One region of the Streptomyces sp. NPDC001544 genome, then DNA from elsewhere that is predicted to be linked to it. Evidence: riboswitches for the same ligand, from Rfam matches in the RefSeq annotation. Region 1 holds a riboswitch; each other region holds the start of a gene.
The links. Region 1 has a riboswitch for cobalamin ahead of ACFY0F_RS13685 (HoxN/HupN/NixA family nickel/cobalt transporter). Riboswitches for the same ligand answer to the same signal wherever they lie in the genome.
Positions count from the first base shown of each region.

Region 2: linked by a shared signal. The riboswitch ahead of ACFY0F_RS02885 (prenyltransferase/squalene oxidase repeat-containing protein) and the one ahead of ACFY0F_RS13685 (HoxN/HupN/NixA family nickel/cobalt transporter) in region 1 are both predicted to bind cobalamin.
Region 3: linked by a shared signal. The riboswitch ahead of ACFY0F_RS36420 (cobalamin biosynthesis protein) and the one ahead of ACFY0F_RS13685 (HoxN/HupN/NixA family nickel/cobalt transporter) in region 1 are both predicted to bind cobalamin.

Region 1 is NZ_JBIAVN010000004.1:190,909-193,098, reverse strand. Features, by position in the region: gene ACFY0F_RS13695 (alpha-amylase family glycosyl hydrolase) at 1-250, opposite strand, end outside; gene ACFY0F_RS13690 (ArsR/SmtB family transcription factor) at 313-687, opposite strand; cobalamin riboswitch at 768-953, shown strand; gene ACFY0F_RS13685 (HoxN/HupN/NixA family nickel/cobalt transporter) at 982-2,103, shown strand; gene ACFY0F_RS13680 (nucleoside hydrolase) at 2,100-2,190, opposite strand, start outside.
Region 2 is NZ_JBIAVN010000001.1:652,011-654,200, forward strand. Features, by position in the region: gene ACFY0F_RS02880 (SCO2322 family protein) at 1-32, opposite strand, end outside; gene ACFY0F_RS02885 (prenyltransferase/squalene oxidase repeat-containing protein) at 29-1,258, opposite strand; cobalamin riboswitch at 1,370-1,500, opposite strand; gene ACFY0F_RS02890 (phosphotransferase) at 1,563-2,190, shown strand, end outside.
Region 3 is NZ_JBIAVN010000024.1:59,651-61,840, reverse strand. Features, by position in the region: gene ACFY0F_RS36425 (cobyric acid synthase) at 1-168, opposite strand, end outside; gene ACFY0F_RS36420 (cobalamin biosynthesis protein) at 165-1,106, opposite strand; cobalamin riboswitch at 1,207-1,347, opposite strand; gene ACFY0F_RS36415 (hypothetical protein) at 1,487-1,714, opposite strand; gene ACFY0F_RS36410 (anion permease) at 1,749-2,190, opposite strand, start outside.

The sequences.
Region 1 (2,190 bases):
GCGTGCCGAGGCGGGGGTCGACGTCCCTGGGGTCGGCGACGTCGTAGCCGCCGTCGGCCAGTTCCGACGGGTAGAAGGGGCTCAGCCACACGGCGTCGACGCCCAGCGCGGCCACGTGGTGCAGACGCTCGGTGATGCCCCGGATGTCACCGAGCCCGTCACCGTCGGCGTCGGCGAAACTGCGGGGGTAGACCTGGTAGATGACGGCCTGGCGCCACCAGTCGGGATTCCTGGACGAAAGGTCGGTCACAGCGGCTCCCTCGGAGAGGACGACGGAGGCAATCCTGTCCACATCGCCGGGAAAGCGAAACTTCAGGACAGGTCGACGATGCCTCCGTCGGCCGCGCAGTGCTTCAGCAGCCCCCGCACCTCGGCGTCCACCACCCGGTACCTGACCACCCGCCCCTCCTTCTCGCCCTCCACGACCCCCGCCGCCCGCAGCAGCCGCAAGGCCTGTGAGACCGCGGGGTCGTTCATCCCGGTCGCGATGGCCAGGTCGGACACGGCGAGCGGCCCGGTGCGGTGCAGCGCGAGCAGCAGCGCGAGCCGCTTGGCGTCGGCGAGCAGGGAGAAACGGTCGGCCCAGGTGCGCACATGACCTGGTTCGCCGATCGCGGCGATGGCGTCGCACACCCGGTGGCCGTCGATGGTGCGACGGTCCGCGCGGTCGGCAGGCACGAGATGCATGACGCCATAGTGGCAGGCGCCGTTCTGTGATCTTTCATACCTGCGCAGGTACGCAGCTATGCAGGAAACCGCTCGCACCCCTACGGTGGGCACGCCGTGGTGCTCGGGAAGTCGATGCGATGTCGACGCGGCCCTCGCCACTGTGATCGGGGAGTTCCCGTCCCGTCCGGCACCCGCCGGGCCACTGGTCGTACGACCGGGAAGGCAGGGACGGCGGACGCAACCACCCGTAAGCCAGGAGACCGGCCACGGCAGCTCACGAAGTGATCCACGAGGTGCTGGAGCGTGAACCGGATGACCCTGCCCGTGAAGACCGACCCCCCGACGACGGTGCCCGCCTCCTTCAGGTGGCGGCGCGAGGACACGCTCAGGACGGCCGGGCTGCTGGTGGTGATCCTCGCCCTGCACGTCGTCGCGTTCGGCATCCTCTTCCTGCTCGTCGTCCCCGAGCACTACAAGGTCGGCACCAAGGCGTTCGGGATCGGCCTGGGCATCACCGCCTACACCCTCGGCATGCGGCACGCCTTCGACGCCGACCACATCGCCGCCATCGACAACACCACCCGCAAGCTGATGGCCGACGGCAAGCGCCCGGTGTCGGTGGGCTTCTGGTTCGCACTCGGACACTCCAGCGTGGTGGTGGTCCTCGCGGCGCTGATCGCGGGCGGCACCCAGCTCGCCGGCAAGGTGATGAACGAGGGCTCGCGCACCCACCAGGTCCTCGGCTTCATGGGTACGACGATCTCCGGCACGTTCCTCTACCTCATCGCCGCCCTCAACCTGGTCGCCCTGACGGGCATCCTGCGCGTGTTCAGGGCGATGCGGGCCGGCACGTACGACGAGAGGGAACTCGAAGCCCACCTGGACTCCCGGGGGTTCATGAACCGGATCCTCGGCCGTCTGACGAAGTCGGTCTCCCGCCCCGGCCAGATGTTCCCCCTGGGCTTCCTCTTCGGCCTCGGCTTCGACACGGCGACCGAGGTCACGCTGATGGTGATGGCTGGCTCGGGCGCGGCGGCCGGCCTGCCCTGGTACGCGATCCTCTGCCTGCCCCTCCTCTTCGCCGCCGGGATGAGCCTGTTCGACACCCTCGACGGCACGTTCATGAACTTCGCCTACCAGTGGGCGTTCTCCAACCCGGTGCGCAAGGTCTTCTACAACCTCACCATCACCGGGCTGTCCATCGCCGTCGCCTTCTTCATCGGCACCATCGAGCTGGTCGGCGTCCTGCACGACAAACTCGACCTGCGCGACGGCCTCACCGGCTGGATCGCGGACCTCGACCTGGACAACGTCGGCTACATCATCGTCGGCCTGTTCGTGGTGGTGTGGGCGGCGGCCCTGACCTACTGGAAGGTGGCCCGGGTGGAGGAACGGTGGGGAGCACCGACGCCGGCCCCCGCCCCGACCGACTAGGGCCGCTCCACGGTCTCCAGGTACAGCTTCACGAACCGGTCGACGTCCACCTCCAACGCCACGTCCAGCAGCGCCTGTTCGCGGACG
Region 2 (2,190 bases), on a different contig from region 1:
AGCAGCGCCCCGGCACGGCGGACGCCGGTCACAGCCCCTGCTTCCTCTTGCGGCCGCTGAGCAGGAAGCCGATGCCGATGCCCGCGACGAGGCCGGTGCCGACGATCCACCACAGGCTGGTGCCCGAGTCGTGCTTCGCCGGCTTGGTCTCGCCACCGGTCGTCCGTGCCTTCGCCGTCTGCGGCGCCGGTCCCGTCGCGTCGAGCGCCCGCACCAGGTCCGTACCGCCGAAGTCGCGCGGGTCGGCGCCCATCGCGTGCGCGGCGAGGATCAGCTCGGCGTAGGCGGCGGGACCGGACTGCTTCGCCCACTGCGCGGCGTTCTTCTCCAACCAGGCGTAGGGCTTGCGCGCCTGCCTCGTCCAGCCCTGTGCGGCCAGGGCGACGACCGCGTCGGCGGTGTTGCCGTAGTCGGGCTGTGGCTTGGCGCCGGGGAGGCTGGAGGTGAGGTGGCCGGTGTCGTGCGTCTGGTCCGACAGGTACGCGGCGCCGTTGCGGGCTGTCTCCGGCGGGGTCAGCGGCTTGTCCGAGTTGGCGCAGACGTAGCCCTCCTCCGGCGCCTTCCCGGCCTCCGTCGCGAAGCCCTTGCCGAGCGCGCCCAGCACGCCGGCCGCCGTCGCGTCCGCGTTGGCCGACAACCTGCCCTTCTTGTCCGGCTGGTAGGCGAGGGCGCCGCCGCCGTCCTCGTCGCAGGGGATGGACCACTTGGCGAGCAGTTCGGCCGGCGTGCTGCCCCCGGTGCGCGGCTGCAGAGGGTCCTCGCCGGCCGCCGCGAGCGCGCCGACGACGACGGAGGTGGAGTTGGTGTCGCTGGGCGAGCCCGGCGCGTAGGGCCAGCCGCCGTCCTTGTTCTGCGTCTTCTTCAGCCAGACGACGGCCCTTTGGACCTCGCCGCCGTGCCCGCCGAGCGCGTGCAGGGCCTGGACGGCGGCGGCCGTGCTGTTGGTGTCGGCCTGAGCCTTGGTCGCCTCGCACGACTTGGCGGGATCCGGACGGTAGGTGGCGAAGCCTCCGTCGGCGCACTGCTGCCCGACCAGCCAGTCGACGGCCTCGGCGGCGGGCCGGACGCCGACCGTGCGCTGGGCGAGCAGCGCGAGGGACTGCCGCCACACGCCGTCGTACTTGGGGTCCGTGCTGCCGTACAGCCCCTTCGGGCGCGCACTCGACGGGGAGGGCGACGGCGACGCGGCCGTGGCGGGCGCGGCTGCGGCCATGACACCGACGGCGGCGATGGCCGCGGCGCTGCGGCGGACGTTCATGGGCGGTTGCTGCCTCTCCCTGGGGAGCGCGGGCAGCACGGGACACCCCGGGCGGCTCGGCTCCGTAGACCTCGACGGTGCCGTGCGCGCGGCGGGCCGCCGACGCACGTGAGTTGGTCAACGTCCGTACGGGGGAGTCCGGCTCACCGCCGACGGCGGCTCACGGTTGCGGGTCAGCGCCGGAATTGCACCGGCTTCCCCCCGTACGGGTGTGATGACGACCGGGTCACTCTACCTGGCGGTGGGCGAGGCCCGAGAGGAGCCTGTGGGCCGGGGAGGCCGGCACGGTCGGTAAGGTCGCGCCATGCTGTCAACGGGGAGACTGCTGGGTTCGGGCCGGTCGGCCGATGTGTACGAGATCGACGAGGCGTGGGTGCTGCGCCGCGACCGGGAGGGCTGGGGCGACGCGGCCGCCGAGGCGGGGGTGATGACGTACGTGCGCGAGCACGGCTACCCGGTGCCCCGCGTCCGGCCGTCCGGCTCCCGCACCGACCTGGTGATGGAGCGGCTGTCCGGGCCCACGATGCTGGCCGCCCTCCTGGACGGCTCGCTGGGCGCGGCGGAGGCCGGGACCGAACTCGCCGCGCTGCTGCGGCGGCTGCACGCCGTTCCCGGCCGGGACGCGGCCGACCCGGGCACCCGCGTCCTGCACCTGGACCTGCACCCCGACAACGTGATGCTCACCCCGGACGGCCCCCGGGTGATCGACTGGACCAACGCCGAGGACGGCCCGCCCGGCCTCGACTGGGGCATGTCCGCGGTGATCCTCGCCCAGGTCGCCGTCGGCGACGAATTGCTCGCCGAGCCGGCCCGCGCCATGCTGGCCGCGCTGCTCGCCGACCCGTCCGGGCTCACCGAGCCGGGCCTGACGGAGGCGCGGCGACGCCGCGCGGCCAACCCGACCATGAGCGCGCGTGAGGTGGAACTCCTGG
Region 3 (2,190 bases), on a different contig from region 1:
CCCGATCTCCGCGCCCTCCCGCGTCACGAACGAGTTGAGGGACATGTTCTGCGCCTTGAACGGCGCCACCTTGACCCCCTGCCGCACCAGCCAACGGCAGATACCGGCGGTCACGACGCTCTTGCCCGCGTCGGAGGTGGTACCGGCGACCAGGAGGCCCCCGCTCATTTCCCACGTCCCTTCACAACGGCGCGCGCGGCGACGGTGACGCCGAGCGCGAGCAGACCGACCCGCCGGGAGAGCCGTACGGCCCGTTCGATGTCGGGCACGGCGACGGTGCGTCCCTCCTGGTTCAGCACCGGCCGGTGCTCCACCCGCCCCCCGTACGACAGGGTTCCGCCCAGCCGCACGCCGAGCGCCCCCGCGAACGAGGCCTCCACGGGCCCGGCGTTGGGGCTCGGATGCCTGCCGGCGTCGGCCCGCCAGGCCCGTACGGCTCCGCGCGGGTCGCCGCCCGCCACGGTCGCCAGGGCGGCCGTCAGCCGTGCCCCCGGCCATCCCGCGAGGTCGTCCAGCCGCGCCGAGGCCCACCCGTACCGCCGGTATCTGAGGGACTTGTGCCCGACCATGGCGTCGAGGGTGTTGACGGCCCGGAAGCCCAGCAGCCCGGGCACCCCGCCGAGGGCGCCCCAGACCAGGGCCCCCACGACCGCGTCGGAGGTGTTCTCCGCGACGGACTCCACGACGGCCCGGGCGATCCCGTCGGCGTCGAGCGCCTGCGGATCCCGGCCGCACAGGTGCGGCAGCCGCTCCCGGGCGCCCTCGACGTCCCCGGCCTGAAGCGCACGCCCGATGCGCCGGGCCTCACGGGCGAGGGAGGTCCCGCCCACGACGGCCCACGTGGCGGCGGCGGTCAGCGCGACGGAGGCGCTGCGGGAGGAGCGTACGGCCGCGGCGGCGACGGCGCCCAGACCGGCGGCGCCACCCACGCAGGCCGCGGTGTGCAGTGCGCCCCATCCCCGGTGGTCACGCCACAGCACCCGCTCCACGGCGGCGGCGGCCCGCCCGAACGCGGCGACCGGATGCCCGCGGTGCGGATCACCGAGCAGGTGGTCGCCGAGGAGGCCGGCGGCGGCGCCGTACGCGAAGACGCGATCGGCACGCATCGGCTCAGCCGGCCGTGGGGTCGGGCAGCGACCTGGTGCTGTACCTCAACGGCCGAGCGAGCATGGCGATATGTCCTCACTCAGGGTGTCCACGCCCTGGTTCGACTAGACCGGCGGTGAGAGTTCCTGGCTCCCGGGGCTTCCTACCCCGGTGACAGTGGCGGGACCGCGCCGGATTCGCACCGGCTTCCTCTCCTGCCGCCGTACATGGCTCCGGAAGTCCACCACGGCCCCGGAAGAGCCGTCAACTTGCTGTTGACCTGCACGGGGAGAGTGTGCTGAGGCCCACACCGACGCGGTGGCGGACGGTACGGCGGCATGCGAAAGGCTCCTCCCCGAGGACTTCGGGGAGGAGCCTCGATGCCTTGTTCAGGCTTTGATCAGGCTTTGTGCATGATCAGGTAGATCCCGTAGGCCACCGCCGCCGCGCACGCCGCGAAGCAGACGTACGCGCCGGTGACGGCGAGCCCGGCCGAGTCCCCCTGGGCGGCGGCGCGCTCGCGGCGCGAGAGGCCGGTGACGCCGAGGGTGAACAGGGCCACCAGGCCGACGGTGACGGCGAGGCTGACGCCGAAGACGGAGCCGAGGGCTGCCCAGTCGATCTTCATGTCGGAACTGCTTTCTCTAACCGGGTGCCCGGGGTCAGACGGTGGCGGCCGGCGGGGTCGCCGGGTCGGCGGCGACGCGTGCCGCCGGGGACGGGATCGTGCTCGACAGGTCCTCGGCCGGCACGCCCACCGGGGGCGGGGTGACGACGGCGATCGCGGTGGTGACCACGCCGGCCGGCTCCTCGCTCTCGTTGACGTTGGTCGCGTCGACCACCCCGCGGCGGGAGTACTTCCAGATCGCGGCGCTGGAGGCCACGAGGAAGACCAGTACCAGCGCGGTGCCCCAGTCACCGAGACCGGTGACCGACTCGGCGAGCGCGCCGACCAGCGCGGCGGCCGGGAGGGTGAGCGCCCAGGCGACGAACATCCGGGTCGCCGTGGACCAGCGGACCACACCGCCCTTGCGGCCCAGGCCCGCGCCCATCACGGAACCGGAGACGACATGCGTGGTGGAGAGGGAGAAGCCGAGGTGGGAG